3 regions of the uncultured Azonexus sp. genome follow, and region 3 is predicted to be linked to each of the others. Evidence: riboswitches for the same ligand, from Rfam matches in the RefSeq annotation. Region 3 holds a riboswitch; each other region holds the start of a gene.
What was found. A riboswitch is a leader RNA that binds a small molecule or an ion and turns the genes downstream of it on or off. The one in region 3 is predicted to bind cobalamin.
Positions count from the first base shown of each region.

Region 1: another riboswitch for cobalamin. It lies ahead of Q0799_RS05490 (DUF2796 domain-containing protein); the one in region 3 lies ahead of bluB (5,6-dimethylbenzimidazole synthase).
Region 2: another riboswitch for cobalamin. It lies ahead of Q0799_RS03920 (TonB-dependent receptor); the one in region 3 lies ahead of bluB (5,6-dimethylbenzimidazole synthase).

Region 1 is NZ_CALJNI010000006.1:13,667-23,290, forward strand. Features, by position in the region: gene Q0799_RS05465 (MotA/TolQ/ExbB proton channel family protein) at 1-164, shown strand, start outside; gene Q0799_RS05470 (DUF2149 domain-containing protein) at 161-520, shown strand; gene cobN (cobaltochelatase subunit CobN) at 498-4,493, opposite strand; gene Q0799_RS05480 (DUF2149 domain-containing protein) at 4,490-4,792, opposite strand; gene Q0799_RS05485 (hypothetical protein) at 4,789-5,250, opposite strand; gene Q0799_RS05490 (DUF2796 domain-containing protein) at 5,250-5,774, opposite strand; cobalamin riboswitch at 5,842-6,073, opposite strand; gene Q0799_RS05495 (hypothetical protein) at 6,195-6,461, shown strand; gene rpsD (30S ribosomal protein S4) at 6,491-7,108, shown strand; gene Q0799_RS05505 (hemin uptake protein HemP) at 7,127-7,357, shown strand; gene Q0799_RS05510 (hypothetical protein) at 7,621-7,827, shown strand; gene Q0799_RS05515 (hypothetical protein) at 7,811-8,236, shown strand; gene Q0799_RS05520 (DUF2325 domain-containing protein) at 8,264-9,532, shown strand; gene Q0799_RS05525 (hemin uptake protein HemP) at 9,611-9,624, shown strand, end outside.
Region 2 is NZ_CALJNI010000004.1:238,342-247,965, reverse strand. Features, by position in the region: gene Q0799_RS03950 (DUF485 domain-containing protein) at 1-8, opposite strand, end outside; gene Q0799_RS03945 (enoyl-CoA hydratase-related protein) at 135-911, shown strand; gene Q0799_RS03940 (sulfite exporter TauE/SafE family protein) at 912-1,718, opposite strand; RNA gene ssrS (6S RNA) at 1,769-1,948, opposite strand; gene Q0799_RS03930 (cell division protein ZapA) at 1,973-2,299, opposite strand; gene Q0799_RS03925 (hypothetical protein) at 2,301-2,498, opposite strand; cobalamin riboswitch at 2,613-2,819, shown strand; gene Q0799_RS03920 (TonB-dependent receptor) at 2,924-4,756, shown strand; gene Q0799_RS03915 (iron ABC transporter permease) at 4,760-5,737, shown strand; gene Q0799_RS03910 (ABC transporter ATP-binding protein) at 5,734-6,507, shown strand; gene cobO (cob(I)yrinic acid a,c-diamide adenosyltransferase) at 6,514-7,104, shown strand; gene Q0799_RS03900 (cobyrinate a,c-diamide synthase) at 7,104-8,384, shown strand; gene Q0799_RS03895 (Tim44 domain-containing protein) at 8,485-9,366, shown strand; gene Q0799_RS03890 (DsbA family oxidoreductase) at 9,445-9,624, opposite strand, start outside.
Region 3 is NZ_CALJNI010000008.1:161,331-170,954, reverse strand. Features, by position in the region: gene Q0799_RS06775 (TonB-dependent siderophore receptor) at 1-87, shown strand, start outside; gene Q0799_RS06770 (diguanylate cyclase) at 103-2,199, opposite strand; gene Q0799_RS06765 (ABC transporter substrate binding protein) at 2,196-3,089, opposite strand; gene Q0799_RS06760 (cobalamin-binding protein) at 3,139-3,939, opposite strand; gene Q0799_RS06755 (cobalamin-binding protein) at 3,947-4,831, opposite strand; gene cobD (threonine-phosphate decarboxylase CobD) at 4,828-5,820, opposite strand; gene cbiB (adenosylcobinamide-phosphate synthase CbiB) at 5,813-6,727, opposite strand; gene bluB (5,6-dimethylbenzimidazole synthase) at 6,724-7,464, opposite strand; cobalamin riboswitch at 7,504-7,688, opposite strand; gene Q0799_RS06735 (cobyric acid synthase) at 7,748-9,223, shown strand; gene Q0799_RS06730 (class I SAM-dependent methyltransferase) at 9,280-9,624, shown strand, end outside.

The DNA of each region.
Region 1 (9,624 bases), on a different contig from region 3:
ACGGCAACCTGGCCGAGGTTTCGCACAACCTGACGATTGCCTTCGCCGCCGTCATCCTGGCCCTGATCGCCGCCTCGATCACCTATTGGGTGGTCAACGTCCGCCGCCGCTGGCTGGCCGAAGAAATCCTGGAAATCCAGGCGCTGCGCGGAGCCCACGCATGAGCCTCAAGCTGTTGCACGAACCGGAAACCGAAGACCCGATCCTGTCGGTGGTCAACCTGATCGACATCTTCCTGGTCATCATCGCCGCGCTGCTCATCACCGTCGCCCAGAACCCGCTGATCAATCCGTTCACCAAGCAGGACGTGACGGTGATCACCGACGCCGGCAAACCGACCATGGAAGTGCTGGTCAAGAAGGGCGAGAAGATCGAGAAATACAAGGCCAGCGGCGAAATCGGCGGCGGCGACGGCGAGAAGGCCGGCGTTGCCTACAAGATGAAGGACGGCTCGATGGTCTATGTTCCCGAAGGTAGCGAAGCTGCAGCCAGTGCCGTCACTGGCGAGCCTGTCGATTGAATCTGGCACGCTGAACCACGGCACCACCAATCAGCGGCACAAGTAACAACGCCAACAACCATGACGGCGACGGCACATCCGGTACGGGCCGTGCCACCAGGCGCTCACCGCGGACGGGTTGGTAGCCGTCGGCGACCTCGGCCGTCGCCGTTGCGGCAGTCAGTTCGCTGACTGCAACAGGCGTCACGCCCGCCGGCAGGCGGCTGACGCCGCGCAAGGCGGTGACCGGGTTTTCAGGAAGTGCGGTCCTCACCCACGCTTCGACCGCCTGCGACGGCTTGCTCAGCGGGGCTTCGGCGGTGAGTTCGCGGTACAGCGTCGCCAGTTCCTGACGGGTGGCGGCATCCGCTTTCCAGTGTTGGTGGCGGACGGCCTGAATCAGGCGTTCCAGGGTTTGCGCGTAGGCCTGGGGATGGCTGCGCAGCCATTCCCGAACGCCGAGCCCGTGCTTGTCACGCACGAAAACGTCGTGCATCCCTTGCCAGTGATCGTCGCGGACCGCGCCGTCCACGACGCTGGCCCAGCCCCAGGCGAACTGGGCGGCCTTGAGGACCTGCAAGGTGCCGGCGTAGCCTTCCTTCTGCAGGGCCTCGACCCAGCCGGGGTGCAGATAACGCGCCTGCATTTCCAGGGCAATGCTCTGCCCGGCCGTCTGCGCAAAGGGTTCGTCGGCCTGCTGCAACTGGCTGACGTGCAGTTCCAGCGGCTTGTCGCGACCGGCCGCACGGGCTGCAGCGGCCAGGCCGCCGAGGTACTGGAAGGGGTCGTCCGAGGTCATCATCCCGAACAGATTGGAGGTTCGCGACAGCAGCGCCGCGTCGGTACGCCGCAGTTGCGCAGCGAGCGCCTGCGCGGCCACGCCGGCCGCCAACCCAGCGACCGGCTGGCCGTCGACATAGGGCTGACTCATGCGTTGCAGAAACATCTGACCGAGGCGTGCATCCTTTTCCTGCAGTCGATCGTCGAGCACCGCTTCGGCGATGCCGGTGCCGTAGTCGCCGACGGCGTTGCCGAATACCCGCGCCTGGCCGAGGCGGTCGGCAAGCGCACGCGGCGTGCCGCGCTGGCGTAGTTCATCGGCCACCGCCCGACTGTGGCGGGCGACACTGCCGCCAGGTTCGGCCGTGGCGACGGCAGCGACCGCCGCATCGACCAGCGCCATCAAGGCCGGAAACTGGTCGCGGTAGGAACCGGTCACACTGAGCAGGACATCGACGCGCGGTCGGCCGAGTTCGTCGGCGGGGATCACTTCGACGCCGCGCGGCCGACCAGCGTCGTCCCAAACAGGCCTTACGCCCAGGGCGACCAGCGCCTGCGCCTCCATCACTCCCTGGTGGCGCAGGGTTTCGCCGGCCCACAGCGACAGGGCCAGACGTTGCGGATGGACACCGGCGTGGCGGTCCAGCCAGCCGGCCAGCCACTGATCGAAAAGCAGTTGCGCCACGGTGTAGGCCTGACGGGTCGGCAGGCGGCTGGGGTCGAGGCCGATCAGGTTGCGCCCGGTCGGCAGGCTGTCCGGATTGCGGATCGGATCGCCGCCGTAAGCGGCCGGGATGAAACGCCCGGCCAGCGCGTCGAGCAGGGCCGGCATCTCGTTCTCGACGCTGAGCAAACGGTCGAGCGCCTGCGCCCGACCGGCGAGTTCGCGTAAGGCCTCGGGGTCGATGGCCCGTTCGCCGGCCCGGTTGGGCACGGCGGTATCGTCGCCGGCACGGCGCAGATCGAGGCGACTGGCGGCCTCGGCGTCGTTCAATGCAATCTCGAGCCAGCGCATCGGCCGCGAGCTCTCGATGTGCCGGTAATCCATCAGGAAGGTTTCGTCGACGTCCTCGCCCAGCGCATCGAGCAAGGGACGCTGAAGCGCCTGCAATATCTGCAGGCGGCGCAAGGCCGGGTCGGGCACGCCACCAAACACTGCCAGCCCGCGCGGCTGGCTGCCGTGGGCAAGCTGGTCGAGCCAGGGATGCAGGGCATCGAGGAAGGCATCGAGTTCGCGCTGCACCCGTTCGATTGGCCAGCCGAGATCATGGTGCAGGCGGTTTTCGGCGATCAGCGCGGTCAAGCGCTGGCCGACCGCAATTTTGGTCGGCCCTTCGTCGGCAATCGCCCACTCGTGCATCAGTTCGTGCAGTTGCGCCATGCCGGGGCCCAGGCCACTGGTCGCCAGCACCGGCGTGCGGTGACTGAGCAGCACGGCACGCCCGCGCCGCTTGGCGGTCAGCGCCTCGCCGAGGTTGTCGACGATGTAGGGATAGATCACCGGCAAGTCGCCCAGCGGCAGCAGCGCGTCGTCGAGGACGTCGAGCCCGCGCGGCTTGCCACCGGCCCATTCCTGGGTGCCGTGGGTGCCGAAGTGGACCAGGGCATCGCCCTGGCGTGCCCACAGGTAGACCGCCAGATAATGGTGCGACAGCGGCGTGCCACTCTTGTGCGAAAACGGATTCTGGCCGCGATGCAGGGTTTCCTCGCGCGGCGGCTGCGGCAGCACCGAGACGTTACCGAGCCGCAAGCGGGGAATGACGAAAACCTTCTCGCCCTGCCAGTCGACCAGATAACGGCTTTTCTCCGGCTCGCCCCAGTGGCCGGCGATGCGCTGGCGCGTGTTGGCCGGCAGGCTGTTCCACCAGGCACGGTAGGCGCGCAGCGGCAGGGCCTCGGCCTGGTCAGCGGCAAGCAGGGCGCGCAGGTCGGCGTCGGGATAATAGGCACTCAGCAAGGGTTGCAGGTTCGCCACCCAGGCTGCTTCGGGCAAGGATTGCGTGCGGTAGCCGGCATGCACCAGCGCGGCAGTGACGTTTTCCAGGCTGCGCGGCACGTTGAGGAAGGAGGCGCCGAAATTGCTGCCGCCGGCCGGATAGTTGTACACCATCAGCGCCAGCTTCTTTTCCGCCGGCGGCTTGCGCTGCAGCGCAACCTGCCGCGCGGCGCGGGCGATCAGTGCATCGGCCTGGCGCTCGATCAGTTCGACCGGCCGCTTATCGTCGGGATGGGCGGCGACGATCAGCGGATCAATGGCGCCCGCCGCTTCCGGCTGGAACAGGTAAAAGGGCGTGTCGGCCAGACGCAGGCCGGTCGCATCGTTCTGCCAGGCGGCGGTGTCGCCATGGCGATAGGGCAAGGCCGACAGCAGCGGCACTTGCCAGCGCGCCAGCAGGGTCTGCAGCTCGGCGCCTTTCGACACCAGCTGGTGCAGCACCAGTACCGCCGGGTGCGCCGTTTCCGGGCCGCTGTCGCGGCGGTCCGCACGCGCCACCAGCAACTGGCGCAGGCCGCCGGCATCGAGTTGCTGACCGAAGACCGCATAGGCTGCCAGCCCGTAGGCATCAAAGCGGCGCAGCCAGGCGTCGAGCCAGGCCGTTTCGCCATTGACGAAATGATGGCGATGGACGAGCACCGCCACTGCCGGTCGTGGATCGCGGCGCCAGGCCTTCAGGGCGTCGACGTCGGCCAGGAAGTCCGGAGCGTCCGGATGGTAGAGCCCCTGGCGCGGCCAGGGGCGCGGCGTCGGCAGATCAGCTACAGCTTGCGCCTCGCTCATGCCGGCGAGACGGCGGGCGGCCAGGGTCAGCGCGGCCCGGACATTGCCTTCGCCACCGTGGCGCAGGTAATCAGCCAGCCGATCAGACGCCGCAACCGACTCGGGGCCGATCCAGATCACCGGCACTTTGACCGCGCCAGCCGGCAGCATGTCGGCCAGCAGTGCCTGCGGCATCGCATGCGGCGCATCGACCCACAGCATGTCGGCACTGGTGGCCGCCGCCAGCAGGCGCCGGCGCTGCGCCGGGCGTTCGCTCTCCGGCAGGGTCAGCGGCGTATCGAAATGCCGGAAACGCCAGCCATTCGCCTGCGCCAGGCGTTCGACCAGGGCGGTGCGGGCCTTGGGCGTGATGTCGGCGGTCACCCACAACAGTTCGCGCGCCTGCGCAGCACCCGCCAGGCAGGCGAGCAGCAGCCATCCCAGCCAGCGCATCATGGCTTGGTGGCCGGGCCGTCTTCCGGAACGTAGATGATGCTGCCGTCGCGCAAGCGGTAGGCAACGCCGGCCCGCACGCCCTCTCCTTCGCCGCTGTCGCCGGTGCCCTGGTAGCGGATTTCCTGGCCGTTTTCCGGAATCGCCAGTTCCACCGGCGCCCCCGGATCGCCAGCCGACGACAGGTTGACCGCCGCCAGCAGGGCGACGACCAGAACGAGAAAGACATCGACCAGGTTGATCGACGAGAGCATCGGGTCGTCGTCATCCTCTTCCAGGATGTTGAAATGCTTGAGGCTCACGCCAGGCCCTCCCGGCGCTTGCGGATGGCCAGCAGTTCGCCGAGCAGCCAGCGACGGCGTAGGGAATACAGGACCAGGCCGATGGCCGCCGCCGTCAGCGCCAGCACGACGCCGGCAAAGGCGTCGCTGAACACCGCCAGCGCAGCACTGCCGTTGCCGCTGGCAACCCCATGCAGCGCCGGGCCGAGCGGGATCATGGTGGCGATCAGACCGAGCATCGGCGTCACCCGGCTGAGCAGGCGCAGCGGCTCAAGCCGGCGCAGGACGATCAACTCGATCTCGTCGAACGCCAGTTCCGGTGCGTCGGGCAGACTGCGGAAGGCCGGCGAACGCCGTTGCCAGGCCTCGACCAGCACGGCGCCGCTCATCCACAAGGCGTAGACCAGCGCCGCCGCCAGCAGCCAGAGAATCGGCGTCAGCAGCAACTGGGTGAGTTGGGTAAAGCCGGCCTCCAGCATCAGAACACCAGCGCCGGGAAACGCGGACGGATGGTCTGGGTCTTTTTCGCGCCGGCCCGCTCCAGGCGGACCCGCAACTGCTTGAGCCCCGGGTGGTCACGGAAGGCGCTGAAGCTCAGCGACTTGAGCGCTTCGGGCTGCGCGCACTCGAAGCGGATTTCGTGCACCAGGTTGGCAATATCGACCTTGGGATCGACGACCTCGCCCAGCGCCGGTTCGGTGCGACTGCCACTCAGCTTGCACTGGGCTTCTGCCGGCGGCTCGACGAAGCGCAACGGGTCGGCAACACGTTCGACGAAGGCCTGCCAGACCTGCTGCTGTTTTTCGTTGCGGGGCGGGTAGTCGTAGCCAAGATAGGCTTCGAGCGGCACATCGAGGCGCACCGTCAGCGCCGCACCATCAATACTGACCTGGACATTGCCGTGACCGTGGGTGTGGTTGCCGTGGGCCAGGGAAAGCGGGGAAAAACAGGCAGCCGCCGTGAACACGGCGCACGCCGCCACACGCGTGGGGATTTTTGACATGGGAAGAAGTTCCAAAATGACGCCCTGCCGACCTCCCCGTCGACATCAGGCATTACGGCCCGGCGCATGCGCGGACCACCCTGTTGGCCGGTATCCGGGCTGGTGGATCTTGCCTTCACCGCCTTCCCGGGATGCGTTGCATCGCCAGTGGCTGCAGGGTGAAAACTGGACGCGGACGTCCATCCACTTACCGTTGCGGGGGCAGCGCTGGTTGGAGCTGCCTGACGGCCAATCTCCCAGCTTCCCGTTTAACCGCGCCGGCCGAGGCAAGCGCGAGCACCAACGAGTGGATGTTAGCACAGCCTGCGAAAAAGACGCTTGACGCCAAATGAATTATTAACAATAATTCTCATTCATTAGCCAGCAAGCCGCGTTTCCGGCCAGCCAGCCAGTTTCCCCGAACCGACTGGAGCGCCCCTCATGGAACACGCCGACATGCCCCTCGAACTCAGGCTGGCTGCCGTCATCCACCTGTTGTCCTCGTCAGCCCTGCGCGGCGCCACCTTCCACAAGACCGAAGCCTTGCGCACTCATCTGCGCAGCGTGGCTGACAGCGCCGAACTCAATCCCTACCTGAAGAGCACGCTGCAGGAAGTCCTCGGTGGCTGGGAGGCGGTGCACTGCCACCCCGCTTCGGTTCCGGTCGATTGCTACCCGCTGGCCCACCCCGGCTGCCAGACCCACTGACATCAATCACAGTACGAGAGAGAGTAATCATGTCCCGTTATACCGGCCCCCGCCTCAAAGTCCTGCGCGCCCTCGGCGTCGATCTGCCGGGGCTGTCGCGCAAGTCGATGCAGGAACGCAACCAGCCGCCCGGCCAGCACGGCGCCCGCAAAGTCACCTCGCGCAAGTCCGAATTCGGCCTGCAACTGATGGAAAAACAGAAGCTGCGCTACAACTACGGTCTGAGCGAACGCCAGCTACGCCGCGCCGTCGCCGATGCCAAGAAGGATCGCGGCGCCACCGGCAACAAGCTGGTCGAACTGCTCGAACGCCGCCTCGACAACATGGTCTTCCGCGCAGGTTTCGCGCCGACCATTCCGGCCGCCCGCCAACTGGTCAGCCACGGTCATTTCCAGCTCAACGGCAAGCGCGTGACCATTCCCTCGATCCGCCTGCGCATCGGCGACGCCTTCGGCCCGACCGAGGCCGGACGCAAGATCGATCTGGTGCGCGCCACGCTCGAAGAGCCGGCGCTGGAGCGTCCGCAATGGATCGCCTTCGATGACGCGACGACCTGCGCCCGCCTGACCCACCTGCCCGATGGCGACGCGGCGCCCTTCCCACTCGACCTGCAGCGTGTGGTCGAGTACTACGCCACCCGGATGTAATCCCTCGAGGAGCCCATCATGGAACCGAGCAAACAGACTCTGCGCATTCCGTTCCTGCATGCCAACGGTCCGCGCCCGACCTTGCGTCTCAAGCCCGAACAAGCCGCCGCCCGGACCGCAAGCTGCGCGATCCAGTGCATCGCCAGCAAAGCCCTGTTTGGCGAATGCAACGAAATCTGCATCCGCCACAGTGGCAGCGAGTACCGCCTGCGCATCACCCGCCAAGGCAAGCTGATCCTGACCAAGTAAGCCCCACCGAGCAAGCCGGAGCAGGTCGCTGACCCCGCCTGCTCCTCCGGAGGGCGCCGATCACACGCCGGCGCCCTCCACCCGGAAATAACATTGTCACAAAACGAAATAATTCTTGTTTGACTTAATTTGCCATTCACGTATATTAAGAACCATTCTCACTCATGCGAGGTGCCACATGAACAGTCTGTTGATCCATACCGGTATCGCCGCCACCCTGCTCTGGCTGATGCTGGCCGGCGCCGGTTTCTGAGGAGAAAGCCATGCCGAAAAGCGACATCTGGGCCGCCACCCTCAGCCTGGTCCTGATCCACGAAGAGACTGGGTGTCGTCAATCCGCGCTGCACGCGGCACGACTGCTTGAGCACCTGTGCGACCAGGACATCGATCATGAAACCCGTGAATTGTGCGAACGCGCCAGCCAACGCCTGGGTCAGCGCCAGGAGTTACACCATGCTTGCCCCGCTTGAAAACCGCGCCATCCTCGAAAAGGAACCTGGCGAGCCGCAGAGTGCCCTGGAAAGAGAAAACGCCGCCCTGCGCCGCGCCTTGCAGAAAGCCCGCAGCAGCCAGAAGCGGATGATCACGCTCAATGCTGCCCGCAGCATCGAACAAGCCAATCGCATCGCCTTGCTGGAAGCACAATCCAGCAATCTGCGCGCGCGCATCGCCCAGCTCGAATCCGGCCAGGCCATCATCGAACTGGGCCAACAACTGATGGAACTGCGGGAAGCCAACGAACAATTGATCGTCGCCGCCCAGCGCGTCTGGCACATGGACAAGACCATCTGCGCCGCGCACCGCGAGTGCGAGCGCCTGGCCCGCGAGCGCGACGACCTCGCCTTCCGCTTGTGCCAGCGCGCCAGCCATCACGCCTGAACCCGCTACTTGCCAAGGAATTCGCGCATGCCTGATTTTCCCCATCATGTCGCCGGCGGCAGCTTTACACCGAGCCGCCGCCCGCTGGCCTTGTTCGAGTCAATGATCAACGCTGCACCGCAGTTGCCGCAAGACGCCCCGACCAGCTCCCGACGCCGCAAGCTCTGGGAAATCGCCCACAAGTTTCACTGCCCGGTGATCGGCACCTGTTTCGATGTCGCCGAATTGCGCAGCCTGATGAAAAAGGTGATGCATTTCCCCGCGGATACCACCGATTTCGTCCTGCACACCACGGCCGTTGGCAATTGCGAGATCCGCAGCAAACTCGCCGAAGTGCTGCACAAGCAACTGGAAAAGCGCTATCACGCCACCATTCGTCGCTTTGCCGGCGCCAAGGACAGCGACGCGCTGCGCAAGCTGTGGCGCGAAGCCACCGCCATCGGCAGCGAAATTCCGGCCGCCCTGTGGGCCACCTGGACTCACCCGGCCTGCGACTCGACGCTGGAGCACGAGGTCTATGGCGACATCCACATGATCCAGCATCAGGTCGGCACCGGCACCCGGGCCGATCTGAAGACCTTGAAGTCGCTGCAGGCCGAAAACCGGCAACTCAAGCAGCAACTGGAAAAAGCCCGCCAGGAAAACGAATCGCTGCGCCAGGAAAAATCGATCGAGACCCAGGCAATGGGCCAGCGCGTCATCGACCTGCGCGCCGAACTGGCCGGGCGTGAAGCACTGATCGCCAACCAGGCCGGACAACTCGATCAGCTGCGCGGCAGCCTGCCCGACCTCAAGGACCGGCAGAGCCTGCTGCGCCGGGCCAGCGATGCCGAAGCCCGATGCACCGCCCTGACCGCCGAGGCCGAGGCGCGCGAAACCGAGGTCTGGCACCTGCGTCAGCGGCTGCGTCATGCCGAGGAAACGATCAACCAGTTGCTCAGCGAAGACGATGAGGCATTGAATCTCGCCGCCACCAGCACGCCGGACAAGCTCTCCGGCAAGTGTGTGTTGTGCGTTGGCGGCCGCACCGGCGCCATCGACGCCTACCGGCAGGTCGTCGAGCAATCCGGCGGGCGTTTCATGCACCACGACGGCGGCCTCGAAGAGAGCCTGCACCGCATCGACAGCGTGCTGTCCGCTGCCGATCTGGTGATCTGTCAGGCAGGCTGCATCAGCCACAACGCCTACTGGCGGGTCAAGGAACAATGCCGACGCACCGGCAAGCCCTGCCTGTTCGTCCGTAGCAGCGGCATTTCCAGCTTTGGCCGAGTGATCAGCCAGGCCACCACCGCCTAACGAACACCAATGCGAATATTATTGACAATCGTTCTCGTTTAGTTACAATTGGAGACATTCAAGTTACATACAAAACACATGAACACCCCGCC
Region 2 (9,624 bases), on a different contig from region 3:
CTGCTCATTCTGTTCTCCTTATTAATTAATAATTACCGATGCAAATCGGCGGCAGCATTGTATCTTATATAAGACCTAACAACCTGACGGCATGTAAGACTTTCGAACTAAATGCCGCAAGCCGGAGAACATTGATGGGCAAGATCAATCGAACCATAGATGGGGAAATCGCCACCCTGACCCTGGACAACCCGGGGAAACTCAACGCCATCGACCTGTTGATGTGGCAGACGCTGAGCCAGTACATGCGCGAACTGGCCGCCGATCCTGGCATCCGCTGCGTGGTCATCCGCGGTGCCGGCAACGAAGCCTTCGCCGCCGGCGGCGACCTGGAAGAGTTCGTCACGGCCCGGGCAACACTGGCACAGGCGCTCCACTATCACGGCGAGGTCGCCGCCGCCCTCAATGCCATTGCTGATTGCCCGCACCCGACCGTGGCCTTGATCCAGGGCGCCTGCATCGGTGGCGGCCTGGAAATCGCCGGCGCCTGCGACCTGCGCATCGCCGGCGAAAGCGCGCGCTTCGGCGCACCGATCAACAAGCTCGGCTTCTCGATGTACCCGGGCGAAATGGAAGGCCTGCTACGTCTTGCCGGGCCGGCGGTGGTCAAGGAAATCCTGCTCGAAGGGCGCATCCTGAACGCCCGCGAAGCCTATGAAAAAGGCCTGCTGACGCGCGTTGTCGCCGACCCGCAGGTCATCGACGAAGCCTATGCCACAGCCCGCCGCATCGGCCACGGCGCCCCGCTGGTCGCTGCCTGGCACAAGCAATGGATCCACCGCCTGCTCGACGGCCGCCCGTTGACCGACGAAGAAAAAACCGCGTCCTTCGCCTTCCTCGACACCGAGGACTACCGGGAAGGGCTGGCGGCTTTCCTGGAAAAGCGCAAACCGGTGTTCAAGGCGCGCTGATCAGCTACCGAAAACGGTGTGCAGCATCTTCGCCGAGAGCAGGATCAGCACACCGGCAAACACCTTCTTCAGGGTTGCCACCGGCAGCCGATGCGCCAGGCGGGCGCCCAGCGGCGCGGTGAACGTCGACACGGCGCTGACCAGCACCAGTGCCGGCAGATAGACGTAACCGATGGACCAGTCCGGCAGGCCGCTGCTGCCCCAGCCGTTGATCAGGTAACCGAGCGCCCCGGCCAGCGCAATCGGCAAGCCGATCGCCGCCGAAGTACCGATGGCGTGCTGCATCTTGACGTTGCACCAGGTCATGAACGGCACCGACAGCGAGCCGCCGCCGATCGCCACCAGCGCCGAGACCAGGCCGATGCCGCCACCGACGCCGACCATGCCGGCCTGACCGGGCAGTTCCCGGGTCGGCTTGGGTTTGACGTTGAGGATCATCTGCAGCGACACATAGGCCATGAAGCAGCCAAAGAAAATCGCCAGCGGCACGCTATCCACGCGCGAGGCGATGAAGGTGCCGCCGAAAGTACCGAGCAGGACACCCGGCGTAATGCCGCGCACGATGTCCCAACGCACCGCACCATGGGCATGATGCGCACGCAGACTGGAAATCGAAGTCATCACAATGGCCGCCATCGACGTCCCCAGCGCAACATGAACCAGATGCTCGCGGGGAAAGCCTTGCGCGGCAAACAGGGTGGTCAATACGGGGACCATGATGCCGCCGCCACCCACGCCGAGCAGACCGGCAAAAAACCCGACAAACGCGCCCAACAGCAGATAGGCCAGCAGCCACTCGATTTCCATCACCACCCTGCAAATGAAAACAGGTGGCAGAAGCTGCCACCTGTTTGGTAAAAGTCCCCGCGAGTGCCGTCAGGCCGGCATCCTGAACCTGGGTTCAGAGTGGCTGCTTTCCTTCCGCATCAGGCACATTCGACGAAGAACGCGCACAACAGCGGAGTCTTGGTCCGCAACCGATGCCAATCAGCATTGGTTCAAGGAATATATGGCCTTAACAAACACCGCAGGGAACACTCGGCGGGCAATCCCGCAGCGACTCAGAGATCCAGTTGCTGCTGGGGTGCCAGCACGGCATCGAGCCGTGCTCCCATGTCTTCGATTCTACGCTTCGTGTCGGTCGACGCAAGCGCTTCTTCGGCAGCCTCGCCAGCCGGCGCCGCCAGGCGTTCGTGGGCGATGTTCAGCGCGGCCATCACCGCCACGCGTTCGGCAATGGTGCTCTTGGTCTTCTGGGCGATTTCGCGCATCTTGTTGTCGACCAGATCGACCGCCGCCAGCAGCGCATCGCGCTCCTCCGGCCGGCAGGCAACGCGGTATTCGCGGCCCATGATCTTGACGTCGAGGAAATTCTGCTCGGCACTCATCTCAGGCATCCTCGGGCAGCTTGTCCATCAGGCCTTCCAGCCGCTCGCGGGCAGCCGTCATCGTCGAGCGCAAGTGCAGACGCTCGGCCTCGGCCGTGGCTATCTGGTTCTTCAGGACCTCGTTCTCGGCACGCAACTGGTGCACCAGGGCGACGACCTGATCGATCTTGGCTTCGAGCGCTTCGAATTCGCTATTCATGGCGCGCACTATAGAGGGACAAATACTGCCCGGTCAAGGACTAAGCAGCTATTTTCAAAGTGTTTTATCGGCTGTCGACGCCATTGGCATTCGCATCTCCCGGCCAGGCGCGCTAGAATGCGCGCCGTGTCAGGTGCTGCGCGCGGTTTTCACCAAGCGCAGTTAAACGGGAAAGCGGTGCGTCTCCAACGAGACCAAGCCGCTGCTGCCCCCGCAACGGTAAGCAAGTGCGGGCGTATCACGAAGCCACTGGGGAAACCTGGGAAGGCGATACGTCAAGACTTGCGAGCCCGGATACCGGCCTTGCACACCTAGCGGAAGTACCACGGGGTGGTGGTGCCGGTTCCAGACCAGCCCTCTCCCCTGCGGACTTTCTTGTCAATGCATTCCGGCATGCGGGGACGCCTGCCGGGAAGGGGAAATCCATGAATTCACGCCTCAAGCCGCTGGCGGTATTGCTACCGCTCGCTTTTTGCCAACCGCTGCAGGCCACGGAACAGCTTGCCAGCCTCGACACCATGGTGGTCACCGCGACACGCCAGCCGATGCGGGTCAGCGAAGTGCTGACCGATGTCAGCGTGATCGAGCGCAACGAGATCGAAGCCGCCGGCCACACCAATCTCGAACAGATCCTGGCCGCTCAGCCGGGCATACAGATCGTCGCCAACGGCAGTTGGGGTGCCAATTCCTCGTTGCTCATCCGCGGCACCAACGCCAAACATGTGCTGCTGCTGGTCGATGGCATGCGGGTGGGCTCGGCCACGTCGGGCGAACCCACCTGGTCACGCATTCCGGTCGCCCAGATCGAGCGCATCGAAATCATCCGCGGCCCAGCCTCCGCAATGTACGGCAGCGACGCCATCGGGGGCGTGGTCCAGATCTTCACCCGGCGCAGCGAGGAAGCCCTTCATCTTTCTGCCGAAGCCGGAGCCGGCAGCTACGGCACGCGCAATGGCAGCGCCAGCTTGTCCGGGAAGCGCAACGGCTGGCAGTACGGCGTGACCCTTTCGCATGAGACGACCGACGGCTTCAACAGTCGCCCGTGGACGGCGACAGCCAATCCCGACAAGGACGGTTTCCGCAACCAGGCGACCTCAGCACGGCTCGGCTATACCTTCGCCCCCGGACACGAACTGATGCTTTCCGCCCTGCACGCCGAAGGTCGCAACAGCTACGACGGCACCGGCGTGACGGTCGACTGGGTCAATCAGACCAGAAACGGCAACGCCTCGCTGGTACTGAAAAACCGGCTGACCAGCGCCTGGAACAGCACATTGACCGTCGGGCGCAGCATCGATCACTCGAAAAATCTGCGCAATGGTCTGCGCAACAGTCAATTCAACACCGAGCAGGATATGTACGCCTGGCAGAACGATCTGAGCGGCAGCCTGGGCAATTTCCTGATCGGCTTCGAGCGTACCGAGCAAGCCATCAATACCTCGGGCAATTACCCCAAAACCCAACGCCGCAACGACGCGGTCCAGCTGGGCTGGAACCGTGGATTCGGCGCCCATCGCCTACAGGCCAGCACCCGCTACGACGACGACTCGCTGTTCGGTGACAAGACCACCGGCTCGCTGGCCTATGGCTATCGTTTCTCGAACAACTGGCGAGCCAGCGCGAGCGTTGGCACCGCCTTCAAGGCGCCGACCTTCAACGAACTGTACTACCCGCTGACCGGAACCTTCGTCGGCAACCCGGCCGTGCAGCCCGAGTCGGCGATCAATCGCGAGCTGTCGATTCACTATGAAGCCGGGAATCAGGCCATCTCGTTGACCTGGTACCTGAACCGGGTCAAGGACATGATTGCCTGGACCCGGGTCGGCGCCCTGAACCAGCCCACGAACATCGATTCCGCCAGACTTGAGGGTGCGACACTCAGCTGGCAGGGCAAGCTCAGCAGCCTGGATCTTCAGGCCAGCTACGACTGGCTTGACGCGATTGACCGTCGCAACGACCGTCAGCTTGCCAGGCGTGCCCGGCACTCGGCCGCCATCTCGGTCGGCCAGACGCTGGACCGCTGGGACTGGCGTGCCGAAATGCTGGGTAGCGGCAAGCGCTACGAGTATTCCGGAACGACCAGAGTGGAACTGGACGGCTACGCGCTGACCAATCTCTACGCTGCCTACCGTTTTGCCCCGGAATGGAGCATTTTTGCCCGCGTCAACAACCTCTTCGACCGGGACTATATACTCGCCGATACCTACGCCACCCCGGGGCGCAATGCCTTCATCGGCATCCGCTACAGTCCGAAGTAATCCATGCCCACCCGCCGCCGTGCCTTCCTGATCCTCACCGCGCTCAGCCTGCTGGCGCTGGTGAGCTTCGCGCTGGCCTTGTCGGCGGGCAGCCTGAAGGTACCGTTGCTCGACATCGTCGCCGCGCTTTTCGGGCGCGGTGACGGAGCGGCCGACATGGTCGTGCAATTGCGCCTGCCACGGGCACTCGCCGGCTTCGCCTGCGGCGGCTTGCTGGCGCTGGCCGGGGCGCTGATGCAGGTGCTGCTGCGCAATCCGCTGGCCGATCCTTACGTGCTCGGTATCTCGGGCGGGGCCGGCGTCGGCGCCATGTTCGGCATCCTGATCGGGCTGCCGCTGCTGGCCGTCGACGGACTCGCCTTTGCCGGCGCGCTCGGTGCCATGTTCCTGGTCTTCGGGCTGGCGCATGGCGACGGTAGCTGGACGCAGACCCGCCTGCTGCTCACCGGCGTCATCGTCGCCGCCGGCTGCGGCGCGCTGATTGCCCTGATGCTGTCGATTGCCGACGAAGGCAAGCTGCACGGCATGCTGTTCTGGCTGATGGGCGACCTTGGGCAGACCTTCACCTGGTGGCCGGCGGCACTGGCGCTGGTGGTCGCACTGGCCTGCGCGATGCCGTTCGCCCGCGAACTCAACCTGCTGTCGCGCGGCCTGATGCAGGCCCAGGCGCTGGGCGTGGCGGTGGGGCGGCTACGCTACACGGTTTATCTGCTGGCTTCGGTGGCCACCGCCGCCTCGGTGACCACGGCCGGCTCAATCGGTTTCGTCGGTCTGGTCGTCCCGCACCTGGTCCGACTCGCCACCGGCAACGATCAACGCCTGTTGCTGCCGGCCACCGTACTCGCCGGCGGTTCGCTGCTGGTGCTGGCCGATACCGCCGCCCGCACGGTGATCGCGCCCCTGCAACTGCCGGTCGGCGTACTCACCGCGCTGATCGGCGTGCCGGTTTTCCTGTTCCTGCTGTCGAGGCAACCGAAATGAGCGCCCCCTTGCTCGAAGCCCGCCAGCTCCGCGTCGACATCGGCGGCAAAACCGTCGTCGACTGCCTCAACCTCAGCCTGCAGCCGGGCGAACGGCTGGCCATCCTCGGCCGTAACGGCGCCGGCAAGTCGACGCTGCTGTCAACACTGGCCGGCCTGCGTCCGCCGCAGGCCGGGGCCGTGCTGCTCGACGGCGAGGACTGCGCCTTGCTGCCGCCGCGCCAGGCGGCACTGCGCCGGGCCTGGCTCGGTCAGTTCCAGAACGATCCGTTCGGCTCGACCGTCCTCGAAACCGCACTCACCGGTCGCCATCCCCATCTCGGTCGCTGGGACTGGGAATCGAAGCACGATGCCGAACTGGCGAGGAGCGCCCTGAAAGCCCTCGGTCTGGCCGGCATGGAAGCCCGCCAGGTACACACACTGTCCGGCGGCGAACGTCAGCGCCTGGCCATCGCTACCTTGCTGACGCAGGCGGCAACGCTCTACCTGCTCGACGAACCCCTGTCGCACCTCGACCTCAACCACCAGATGGCCGTCCTCGAGCTGTTCGCCGGCACCGCCCGTGACTGCGGCGCCGCTGTCGTCATGGTCCTGCACGACCCGGCACTGGCGCACCGCTTCTGCGACCGGGCACTGCTGGTCTACGGCGACGGTCGCTGCGAACAAGGGGCCGTCAACGACATCCTGACAGCGGCAACGCTGTCCGAACTCTACGGCCACGGCCTGCGGCAGATCGAAGATCGCGGCCACCGCTGTTTCATCCCGGAGTAAAACCTCATGACGATCAGCCACGAACAACGCATGCAGAAAAAGAAGGCCGTGATCGACGGCAAGATCGACGCCGCCCAGCAGGAACGCGGCGTGCTGGTGATCAACACCGGCAACGGCAAAGGCAAGTCGTCGGCCGCTTTCGGCGTCGTCGCCCGGGCGCTCGGTCACGGTCTAAAGGTCGGCGTCGTCCAGTTCGTCAAGGGCCGCTCGGATACCGGCGAGGAAGCCTTTTTCCGCCAGCAGCCGAACGTCGCCTGGCATGTCGGCGGCGAAGGCTTCACCTGGGAAACCCAGGACAAGGAGCGCGACGCCAAGGCCGCCCAGGCCGCCTGGGAGGTCGCCTGCCGGCATCTGGCGAATCCGGAAATCGGCCTGGTCGTCCTCGACGAAATGACCTATGCATTCAAGTACGGCTGGCTCGACCTCGACGCGGTCATCGCCAGGCTGCTTTCGCGCCCGGCCATGCAGCACGTCATCGTCACCGGCCGAGCCGCACCGCAGGCACTACGCGATGCGGCCGACACGGTCAGCGACATCGGCATGGAAAAACACGCCTTCCAGGCCGGGGTCAAGGCAATGCCGGGGCTGGAATACTGATGCCCAACTGTCCCGCCCTGCTCGTCGCCGCCCCCGCTTCCGGCCAGGGCAAGACTACCGTCACCGCCGCGCTGGCCCGCCTGCATGCCCGCCAGGGGCGGCGCGTCACCGTGTTCAAGTGCGGACCAGATTTCCTCGATCCGCAGATTCATGCCTTCGCCAGCGGCCGGCCGTGCCAGAACCTCGACCTCGGCATGTGCGGCGAAGCCGACGCGCGCTGGCGCCTGGCACGGGCGGCAGCCGAATCGGACCTGATCCTGATCGAAGGCGTGATGGGTCTGTTCGACGGCAAACCGTCGGCGGCCGACATCGCCGAACGTTTCGGCATTCCGGTGCTGGCGCTGATCGACGCCGGCTCCATGGCCCAGACCTTCGGCGCGGTGGCTCACGGGCTGGCCACCTACCGGCCCGGCCTGCCGTTTGCCGGGGTGCTGGCCAACCGCGTTGCCGGCGCACGCCACGCCGAGATGCTCAAGGAATGCCTGGCGCCCGGCGTGGGCTGGTTCGGCGCCCTGCCGAAAAGCGGCGACAGCCTGCCCGAACGCCACCTCGGCCTGCTCCAGGCGGCCGAGATCGACGATCTCGCAGGCCGCCTCGACCGCCTGGCCGACGCGCTGGCCGAGAGTGCCACGGTCGACCTGCCGGCACCGGTGTCTTTCGGCGATGCATCGCCGCCGACCCTTCCGCCGCTGCTTGCCGGCCGACGCATCGCCATCGCCCGCGACGCCGCCTACGGCTTCATCTACCCGGCCAACCTGGAAACCCTGCAGGCGCTTGGCGCCGAGCTGCGCTTCTTTTCGCCGGTCGCCGGCGACCCGCTGCCCGAATGCGACGCCGCCTGGCTGCCCGGCGGCTACCCGGAACTGCACGCCGCCGCACTGAGCGCCAACGCCGGCCTGTGGCAGGCATTGCACGCCCACGTCGACGCCGGCAAGCCGCTGCTCGCCGAATGCGGCGGCATGATGAGCCTGTTCGAGGAAGTGGTCGACAAGGCCGGCCAATCCCACCGCTTCGCCGGCTTGCTGCCCGGACGGGCGGTCATGCAGCAGCGGCTGGCAGCGCTCGGCACGCAATTCGCCGAACTGCCCGAAGGCCGGCTGGCCGGCCATACCTTCCATTACTCGAAGAGCGAAACACCGCTGCCGCCGCTCTGCCGCGCCGTCACTGCCGACGGCCGCGAGGGCGAGGCCATCTACCGCCGCCAACGGCTGACCGCCTCCTACGTGCATTTCTATTTCCCCGCCGATCCGGCGGTGGCAGCGGCCCTGCTGCAAGCCTGACCGTCAATTTTTTTCGAAACATACTGCAGCGACACGTTGTTTTTACTGGATGCTTCGGCTGCGTACAATCGCGGAACATCACTGTCCGAAGGAGACAAACATGAACAAGTTCATTGCAATGGCGGCAGCCGTCGTTCTCGGCTTCACGCTGAACATCAACGATGCGGAAGCCAAGCGCCTCGGGGGCGGTGGCTCGACCGGCATGCAACGCCAGGCCACGCCGCCGAGCAACAATTTCAACCAGGCCCAGCGCCAGCAACCGGCCGCAGCCCCGCAAGCCCAGCCGAAGCGTTCCTGGATGGGCCCGGTCGCCGGTCTGGCCGCCGGCCTCGGCCTGGCCGCCCTGGCCTCGCACCTCGGTTTCGGCGAAGAGCTGGCCAATTTCATGATGATCGCCCTGCTCGCCATGGTCGTCATCGGCGCCATCGCTTTCTTCATGCGCAAGAAAGCCGGCGCCCAGGCACAAGGCGGCATGCAGTACGCGGCTGCCGGCGCCAACTACGGTGGCCAGCCGGGCAATGTCGCCCGTCCGGACTTCACCCCGGCCGGCGGTTCTGCTGCCTTCACGCCGGCAGCCGAAGCGCTTGAATCGACGGGTAGCGGCAACATCCCGGCCGATTTCGACGCCGAGGGCTTCGTGCGCAACGCCAAGGTCAACTTCATCCGCCTGCAGGCCGCCAACGACGCCGGCAACCTCGACGACATCCGCGAATTCACCTCGCCGGAAATGTTCGCCGAGATCAAGATGGCCATCGCCGAGCGCAACGGTGCGGCACAGGAAACCGATGTCGTCCAACTCAACGCCCAGGTCATCGACGTCGCCGAGGAAGCCGGCCGTTACGTCGTCAGCGTGCATTTCAGCGGCCAGATCCGCGAAGAACGCAACGGCCCGGCCGAGAACTTCTCGGAAATCTGGCACATGACCAAGCCGACCGACGGCAGCCGTGGCTGGGTGATCGCCGGGATTCAGCAGGTTCAGTAAGCGGAAAATTTCACGCCAAGGCCGGCCGGGGCAACCCTGCCGGCCTTTTTGTTGCCTGTCGGCCGACCTCGAACCGATTCACCCTGCCATCGCAGCCCACGCCTGCCGAATCCCATCCGCCAGCACCCGCGGTTCCTCCGCCCCCTGAATACCGGACTGGCGGGCGAAGACGAAGGTCGGTACGGAGCTGACGCCCCAGCTTCGGGATTCGCGTTCCATTTGCCGGACGGTAGCGGCGTCCTCACCGGATCCGAGGTA
Region 3 (9,624 bases):
GCAGAACAGCGCAAGCACAGTTCCAGAAGGCCGAATGGCCGTTTCGTTGACCGACGCCACTGGGTCTCGCTGCGTCTCGATTTTTGATGCGCTGACGCGGTGTCAGCCCCTGCTACCGCGCATCACCACGCCTTCGAACCAGGCGTCGAAAGGTTCGCGCGGGGCGATGGCCTTGCCGTGGGCGTAGGCGATTCCCAGTCGATGCAGATGTTCCAGCAAGGGCGTGTCGTCGACTGCCTCGGCAATCGGGTAGATCTGCTGCTCGCCGGTGATTTCGAGGATGGCCCGCAGCAGCGCGGTCGAGGTCATGCCGTCGCCGATGTCGCGGGTCAGGCTCTGGCTCAGGCGAACGTGGCTGGGGGCCACGGTGCGCAGTTGCGTGAATGAGGAAATCGCGCCGCCGAATTCGGTCAGGACAATCTGGCAACCCAGTTCGCGCATGCGACGGGAAAATTCGATCAACTGGCTGGTCTGGTGAGTGCTGACATCCTCGGAGAACATCAGGTACAGGCCGTCGCCGGTGATGGCGTGTTCGGCGAGGCGGGCGGCGATGTACTCGCCGGTTTCCGGGGTGCTGATGGCGGCGCGGGATAGCGGAATCATGCAGGACATCGGTAGATTCTGCCTGCTGGCGCGCGCCAGGGCGCGGATCGCCGTATCCAGGAAATGCTGGTCGAAGCTGCTCGACATGTCGTAGCGCTCGGCGGCATCGATCAAGGCACTGAGGGCAATCGGTGCTTGGCCGGGTTCGTTGAGACGGGCACTCAGTTCGGCCATCGGTCCGCCGGGGATGCCTGGCTGCAGGGCCCGGATGGGAATGGCCTCGATCGTCAGGCGCCCCTCCGACAGGGCGTTGGCCAGGCGTCCGGCCCAGTTGCCGCGATCGCGCCGACGTTCGGTCTGGGTGGCCGGGGCCATTTCGCAAACCTGGTTGCGCCCGAGTTCCTTGGCGCGCAGGCAGGCCGCATCGCTGAGCGCGAAGATGTCCTGGACCTCGCGCACGTCGCGGCTGACCGGGGTCAATCCGATGCTGGCGCCGATGGCGAAAATCCGGTCCTGCCAGACGAAACGGTACTCCGCCGACAGGGCGCAGAGATCCTGGGCGACCTGGCGGGCTTTGGTCAGGCCGCAATTGGCCAGCATGATGCCGAATTCGTCGCCGCCCAGACGCGCCAGCGTGTCCTCTTCGCGCAGCCGTCCCTGGAAGAGCAGGGCGATCTGGCGCAGGAGTTCGTCGCCGGCAAGGTGGCCGCAGGCATCGTTGACGGCCTTGAAGCGGTCGAGGTCGATGAACAGGACGCTGAATTCGTCGCCGCCGGCATGGACGTTGGCCAGCGCCTTGTCGAGTCGGAGCTCGAACTCGCGACGATTGACCAATCCGGTCAGCGCATCGTGACGAGCCTGGAAGACAAGCTGGGCGGTGGCTTCCTCGATGCGCGATTGCATCGACTGGTGGGCGCTCTCGATGTGATTGGCCATGTCGTTGAAGCCATCCTCAAGGATGCGCAGTTCGCCGCTCGATGAGGCCGGAATACGGGTGCCGAAATGGCCTGCCGACATCTGCCTGACGGCGGCAGTCAGACGTTGCAGGGGCTTGGCCAACTGATCGGCCATGGCAATGGCCAGCGCGCCCATCAAGCCCAGACCGGTTAGGACGGCGATCAGGCCTTGCAGGATCAGGTCACGCTGACGCTCGATCAGGTCCAGCTTGTCGAGTTCGATGAAGGCATGACCGATGGTTTCCTGCGGGTTCTCCTCGTCGAGCCCGGCGATGTCGAACAGCGGGTCGCTGTCGCTTTGCGTGCGGATGACAGGGGCGCCAAAGGCGATCCAGGTTTCGGTTTCGGCGACCAGAGCCGGCTTGTCGAGGTGCTGGCGGATGATTTCGGCGGGCAGCGAGACGCGACCGCTGACTGCCAGCGTACGCCCCTTCGGGTTGACGATGATGGCGGCCTTGACGCCGGGTTCCTGCATGGCGGCCTGGACCAGGCCGTAAATGCCGTCCATCTGCCCGGCAATGATGCCGTACTCGCTGACCGGCGCGAGGTAACGGACGGTGGCCAGGCCTTTGCCGCGCAACTGGTCTTCGATGGCGTTGATGCCGGTCATCGAGAAATAGAGCACGAGCAGCGTGGTGATCAGGGCGCTGGGCAGCAGCGTGAGGATCAGTAGTCGCTGGCGTAATGTCAGGTTGTTCATTCTTCAGTCCCGCTGGTGAGCAGTTTCTGCAAGAGATCGGTTTCATCCGGCAGGCGCAGGCCGAAGGCATCGGCGACGCTCTGGTTGATGGTCAGCGAATATTCGGCAGGCGGTCGTGGCGACGGCAGGCGATTGCCATGGGTCGAGATCAGCGCACCGGCCTGCCGGCCGATCTGGGCCGGGGTCGAATACAGTGCGGCGAGCGCCCCGGCCTTGGCCAGTGCGGCGGAGAAGCCGATGACCGGGCGCTGGAAGCGGTAGGCGGTGATCAGCAGCGGGCGGATGCTGCTGCGCGAGTAGATCAGTGCATCGGGGACGGCGAGCAGGACTTCGCTGCGGGCCAGCAGATTTTCCAGGGCGGGAAGGATTTGTTGTTCGCTACTGACCTGCTCGGTGAGCAACTGCATGCGCTGGAGCACCATGGCCGAGCGGAACGGGGCAATCTGCTGGGGCGACTGGTCGCTGACCAGCAAACCGACGCTGCGCAACTCCGGGAACAGCAGCCGCAACAGTCGCGCCTGACGTCTGGCCGGCTGGTCCAGGTAGATTGCCGAAACCAGCGGTGGCGCACGTGCTTCGACAAGTGCGGCCTTGTAACTGTATTCGGGCAGCAGGGTGGCCAGGATCGGTGTTTTCGGATTGGCTGCGAGGGCAGTACGCAGGGCGCCGCTACCGGCGGTGACGATGAGGTCGACCGGAGGCCGGTCGGTCGGCCGGAGGCTGTTGTCCGTGTAAGCAATTTTCCAGCCGGCCTGCAGGTTTTTTTGCAGGCTGCCCGCGAACTCGCGGTAGGGCGCACTGTCATCGGCCACGATGAGCGCAATTTCGCCGGCCCAGACTTTCGTATGGAGCAGGAAAAACAGCAGGAGGGTCAGTGCGAGCCGCAGCATGCCCGTCACTATAGGGGCTGGCGACATGCCAGGGCAATACGCGTTTGCCCTAGGCAGCTTCAGGCCAGAGAATATCGAGCAGCAAAGGCAGTCCTTCGCTGATGGCAACCGGTCCCGGTGTCAGGATGATCGCCGACTTGATCTCGTGCATGCGCCCCTGGCTGACCGCCGGAACGGCCTCCCAGCCAGGCCGGGCGGCGACGCGTTCGGGGCGGAAATGCTTGCCGCACCAGGAACCGATGATGATCTCCGGCGCCGTCGCGATCACTTCCTCCGAGGTCGGCCGACGGTCGCGGGACAACGGCGAGCGTGCGCGTTCGGCGAAGACATCTTCGCCGCCGGCGATCTCGATCAATTCGGACGCCCAGCGCAGGCCACTGATCAGCGGATCGTCCCATTCCTCGAAATAGACGCGTGGGCGGCGGCCGTGCTGGGCGATACGCGCTTCGGCAATTGCCCGGGCCTGGGCGATCTGCGCTTCCAGTCCGGCGACCAGCGCCTGCGCGCGATCCTCGGCGCCGACCAGGCGGCCGACCGTTTCTATCATCGCCAGAATGTCGTCGACGCTGCGCATGTTCAGCGCGTAGACCGCGATGCCGGCCTTGATCAGGTCACGGGCGATGTCGGCCTGGAGGTCGGAGAAAGTCAGCACCAGGTCGGGTTTGACGGCGAGGATCTTCTCGATGTCGCCGGTGGTGAAGGCGAAGACCTTGGGTTTTTCCTTGCGCGCCTGCGGCGGCCGAACGGTGTAGCCGCTGATGCCGACGATGCGGTCCTGCTCGCCGAGGGCGTAGAGGACTTCGACGGTTTCGGTGGTCAGGCAGACGATGCGTTGGGGCAGGCGGGGCATGGTGTTCTCACTTGGGGCGACGGCTGCGTGCGACATCGAGGTGGTCGCAAAGTTTCGCCGTGCCGTCGAGGATGCGCGGCGTGTGCCGCTGCATGATGTCGGGATTGATGTGGAAAAGGTTGCCGCGCTGGACCGCGGTCATGCGTTTCCACTGATGCCAGTCGTCCAGCCATTCGGGCTTGGCGTCGCCCATGCCGGTGGCGACGATGGCTTCCGGGTCGGCCTCGATCACCGACTCGATGCCGACGCGCGGCGCCATCTGCGTCAGGTGGCCGAAAATGTTTTCACCGCCGCAGATGCGCATCGCGTCGCTGATGATCTGCGGGCCGCCGACGGTGACCAGCGGTGCCTTCCAGATCTGGTAGAAGGTGCGCACCTTGGGCTTGCCGGCGTTGGCCGTGCGCAAGGCCGCCATGCGTTCGCGGAAACGCCGCGCCTCGGCATTGGCAACGGCTTCCGTGCCGGCCAGCCGACCGTAGCGTTCGACCTGGCCGGCGATGTCTTCCATGTGGTTGGGCTGGGAAACGAAAACGGTCAGGCCGAGCGCCCGCAGTTTGTCGGCCTGCGCCATGTTGTTGCCGCTTTCCCAGGCCAGCACCAGGTCCGGTTTGAGGGCGACGACCGCTTCCAGGTCGATGCGCGAATAGCCGCCGACCCGTCTGACCTGCTTGGCGGCGGGGGGATAGTCGCTGTACTCGACGGTGCCGACCAGCTTGTCGCCGGCACCGGCAGCAAACAGCGTTTCGGCAATGTGCGGGGCGAGGGCGACGATGCGCTGCGCGGGTTTGGTCAGCCTGACTTCGCGGCCGGTATCGTCCTTGATCAGCAGTTCGGCGTGGACCATCGGGCTCAGGGCGAAGGCTGCCAGTACAGCAAGCAGGTGGATTTTCATGCGGGCTTCCAGTCGGCAAGGGCTGCCTTCAGACACTGCCAGCCGGCCTCGTCGGGTGGCAGGCCGACACGCAGCAGCGGATTCGATTCGTAGCGGCGGGTGAGGATGGCGCGGCGCGCCAGGTATTCGTGCAGTTCGGCGGTGGCCGGTGCGTTCAGCGTCGCGAACAGCGGCGTTGCCTTGACCTCGCCGAGCGGTGCCAGCAACTGGCGCAGGCGTTCGCCGTCGGCGTGCAGGCGCTGGCGCGTCGCCGCCTGCCAGGCGCTGTCGGCCAGTGCCAGCGTTGCCGCGGCGCGCGACGGGCCGGCGACGCTCCACGGGCCGATTGCCTCGGCCATCTTTGTCAGCAGTTCGGGGGCAGCGAACAGGAAACCGACGCGCAGCCCGGCCAGGCCGAAGAACTTGCCCAGCGAACGGAAGACGATCAGGTTCGGCGCGTCCGCCGTGCCGGCCAGCGGCGTCAGGCTGTGCTCGGGCGTGGCGTCGATGAAGGCTTCGTCGACGATCAGCCAGCCGCCGCGCTTTTTCAGTTGCGCCGCGGCGTCGACCGCCAGTTCGCGCGGGTGGCGGTCGGCGGTCGGGTTGTTCGGGTTGCACAGCAGCACGTAGGGCGTCGCCGCCGCCAGCGCGCGCGGCAGCGTCGCGTTCTGCAGGAAGCGCAGCTTGTGGCCGGCGCGCTGCCAGGCCTGCGGGTGTTCGTTGTAGAGCGGCGCGATGCAGGCCACGGCGGCGCGCGGCAGCAGCGCCGGCAACCACTGGATGGCGGCCTGCGAACCCGCGACCGGCAGGAGGTTGCTATTGCCGTAGTAGGCGGCAGCGGCGGCCTCCAGGCCGTCGTTGTCTTCCGGCAGGCGTTGCCAGACTGCGGCCGGCAGCGGCGGCACCGGCCAGCCCTGCGGGTTGATGCCGGTGGACAGATCGAGCCAGTCGGCGAGCGGGATGTCGTAGTGGGCCGCGGCTTCGCGCAGGCGGCCGCCATGGTCAAGCATGCAGGGCTCCGATCAGGAAAAGGACGGCCAGCCACAGCCACAGGCTGCGCCGGATCAGCGTGATCGCCCGGCCGAGGTCGGCGGCGACCGGCGCCGGGCCGCAGCCGAGCGGTGGGCGGATTTCCTCGCGGCCGTGGTAGATGGCGGCGCCGCCGCACTGTACGCCGAGGCTGCCAGCGCCCGCCGCCATCACCGGGCCGGCGTTCGGGCTCTCCCAGCCGGGCGCCTGGGCGCGCCAGCAAGCCAGCGCGTCGCGCCAGCGGCCGAGCAGGGCGTAAGTCAGCGCGGTCAGCCGGGCCGGCAGCCAGTTGAGCGCATCGTCAACGCGGGCGGCCCAGCGGCCGTACAGGTTGTAGCGCTCGGTCCGGTAGCCCCACATCGCATCGAGCGTGTTGGCCAGCCGGAACAGCAGGGCGCCGGGGCCGCCGAGCAGGGCGAACCAGAACAGCGCGCCGAAGATCGCGTCGTTGCCGTTTTCCAGCACCGATTCGACGCCGGCCTTGGCGACGCCGGCCTCGTCGAGTGCTGCGGTATCGCGGGAAACAATCCAGCCGACGCGCTGCCGCGCCTCATCAAGGCGTCCCTCGCTCAGCGGCCGGGCGACCGCTTCTGCGTGTTCGCACAGGCTGCGCGCGCCGAGCGAAAAATAGAGCAGCAGTACGTCGACCGCGAACGGCGCCAATGGCCGTAAAGCCAGTGCCAGCGCCACCCAGGGCAGCACCGCCAGCGCCCAGCCGAGCACGCCGCCGGGAATCGTGCGCCGGTTCAGTCGTTTTTCGATCGCTGCCGCCAGCGTGCCGAAGCCGACCAGCGGGTGAAAGCGCCGGACTTCGCCGAACAGGCGGTCGAGCAGCACGGCGGCGAGCGCCGCCAGCGGCATGGCGAAGGGGCCGTCGATCAGGGTCATCCGGGGAAGCGCCCCTGTTCCTGGGCAATCCGGTGCATGTCGGCCAGTGTGGCGCTCAGGCTGTCTTCCCGCTTGGGGTCGCTGCTCCCCCATTGTTCGAAATAGAGCAGGTCGGCGGCCGGCAGGCGCGGCAGCCAGCCGGCTTTCTCCAGTTCGGGACGGTCGTTGAAATGGCTGACGTGGCCGATGCACAGATAGGCAATCGGCACGATGTGATGCGGAATGCCGAGCGCGTCCTGCAGCGCCTTCTCGTGGAAGATGCTGACCCAGCCGACGCCGAGGCCCTCGGCGCGGGCGGCCAGCCACAGGTTCTGCACGGCGCACACGCTGCTGTACAGGTCCATGGTCGGCATGTGCGTGCGGCCGAGCACCACCGGGCCGCTGCGCGAGCGGTCGCAGGTGATGCACAGGTTGACCGGCGCGTCGAGGATGCCCTGCAGCTTGAGCTTGCTGTAGATCTCGCGCTTCTCGTCGGGGAACATCCGCTCGGCTTCGGCATTGGCCTCGCGGAAGATGTCATGAACCCGCTGTTTCACGTCCGCCGAGCGGACGACGAGGAAATTCCACGGCTGCATGAAACCGACCGATGGCGCGTGGTGCGCCGCCATCAGGATGCGCGCGAGTTGCTCGTCGGCGACCGGGTCGGGCAGGAACTGGCCGCGCACGTCGCGGCGGCTGAAAATGGCGTGATAGACGGCGGCCCGTTCGGCGTCGGAAAAAGCGTGCTGGTTTTCCATGGATTCCCCTTCTGGAAACGCGAAGGCACCCGTCCACGGTGCCGAATTACGTCTCCCGGCCGGTCTTCTGACTCGGATTCACCCGGACGATGCGCCTTCCCGCCGCAGCAGTGGCCTGTGCATCGCCCGTCATCCTCACAGCGTTGGGCACGTGGCGGAATCGCACCGCCTTCCCGATTCTCCTGCCGGCAAAGCCGGAAGGCACCGGGAGACAAGTTTCCGATTCGCATCGGAAGGCAGCGATGGTGCCATAATTACGGCCTTTTTTCACGGGTTTGCACGCATGATAGGCAACGCGCTGATGGTTCAGGGAACGACGTCCGACGCCGGCAAATCGACGCTGGTCGCGGCGCTGTGCCGGATTCTCAAGCGTCGCGGGGTGCGCGTGGCGCCGTTCAAACCGCAGAACATGGCGCTCAATTCGGCGGTCACCGTCGATGGCGGCGAGATCGGCCGGGCGCAGGCGCTGCAGGCGCTGGCCTGCGGTCTCGAACCGCATACCGATTTCAACCCGGTGCTGTTGAAGCCGACCACCGACCGCAAGGCGCAGGTGATCATCCACGGCAAGGTCGCCACCGACCTCGACGCCAAGGCTTACCACGACTACAAGCCGCGGGCGATGGGCGCGGTGCTCGAATCCTGGGGCCGGCTGACCGCGCACTACGACTGCGTGCTGGTCGAAGGCGCCGGCTCGCCGGCCGAGATCAACCTGCGCGACCGCGACATCGCCAACATGGGCTTTGCCGAGGCGGTCGATTGCCCGGTGATCATCGTCGCCGACATAGACCGCGGAGGCGTCTTCGCCCATCTGGTCGGTACGCTGGAACTGCTGTCAGCGTCCGAGCAGGCGCGCGTCGTCGGCTTCGTCATCAATCGTTTCCGTGGTGACATTGCGTTGCTTGAACCCGGTCTCGACTGGCTCGAACAGCGCACCGGCAAGCCGGTGCTCGGTGTGCTGCCCTACCTGCACGGGCTGATGCTCGACGCCGAGGACGCGATCGCGACGTCCACGGTCGACGGCAAGAAAACGGCAAGAATCCGCGTCGTCGCGCCGGCCTACCCGCGCACCTCCAACCACAACGATCTCGATCCGTTGCGCCTGCATCCGCAGGTCGATTTCCGCTGGATCGCGCCGGGCGAAGCCTTGCCGCCGGCCGACCTGATCGTCCTGCCCGGTTCCAAGGCAGTGCGTGCCGACCTCGACTGGTTGCGCGCCCACGGCCACGATCAGGCCATCGCCCGCCACTTGCGCTACGGCGGCAAGGTGATCGGCCTGTGCGGCGGCTACCAGATGCTCGGGCGCAGCATTGCCGACCCGCTCGGTCTCGAAGGACAGCCGGGAACGACGGCGGGCCTCGGTTTCCTGGCGGTGGACACGACGCTGGAAAGCGAAAAGCAGTTGCGCAATGTCAGCGGTCATCTGCATCTCGAAGGACAACCGGCGATGACCGGCTACGAAATTCACCTCGGCGTCACCCAGGGCGATGGCTTGACACGGGCCGCCGTGCAGCTGGCCGATGGCCGTGCCGACGGCGCCATCTCGGCTGACGACCAGGTGCTCGGCACCTACTGCCACGGCGTTTTCGACCATCCCGAGGCCCTGGCTGCATTGTTGAACTGGGCCGGTGCCGGCGAGGTCGACAGCGTCGATTTCGCCGCCCGCCGCGAAGCTGATCTCGACCGCCTGGCCGATTCGGTCGAGGCGGCGTTCGACTGGGAAAAGCTCAGGCCCTGGCTGGCCGCCGTTAGCCTGCGTTAAGAATCTGTTTAGACAGTACCGCCGACAATAGGGCTTCCTAAAGGAGGAAGTAGGCCATGGCAGGGAAAGCACCAATCGAACTCGAGTTTTCACGCAAGTATGACCGCGAGCACGCGCAGCACTATTTTTACAAGCATCGGTCCGGGCTGATGCGTCGTCTTTCCGACTGGCGCGAGCAACAGATCGCGCGGGCGGCGTTGGCGATGGCCGGCGATCCGGCGAGCGTCCTTGATCTGCCTTGCGGCGCAGGGCGTTTTTGGCCGATGCTGTCGGAAAGGCAGGATCGCCGCATTCTCGCTGCCGATAACTCGGCCGACATGATTGACGTGGCCCGCGCCACGCAGGCCCCGGAGATCGTTGGCCGCGTCGAGGCCTTCCAGACTTCGGCCTTCGCCATCGAT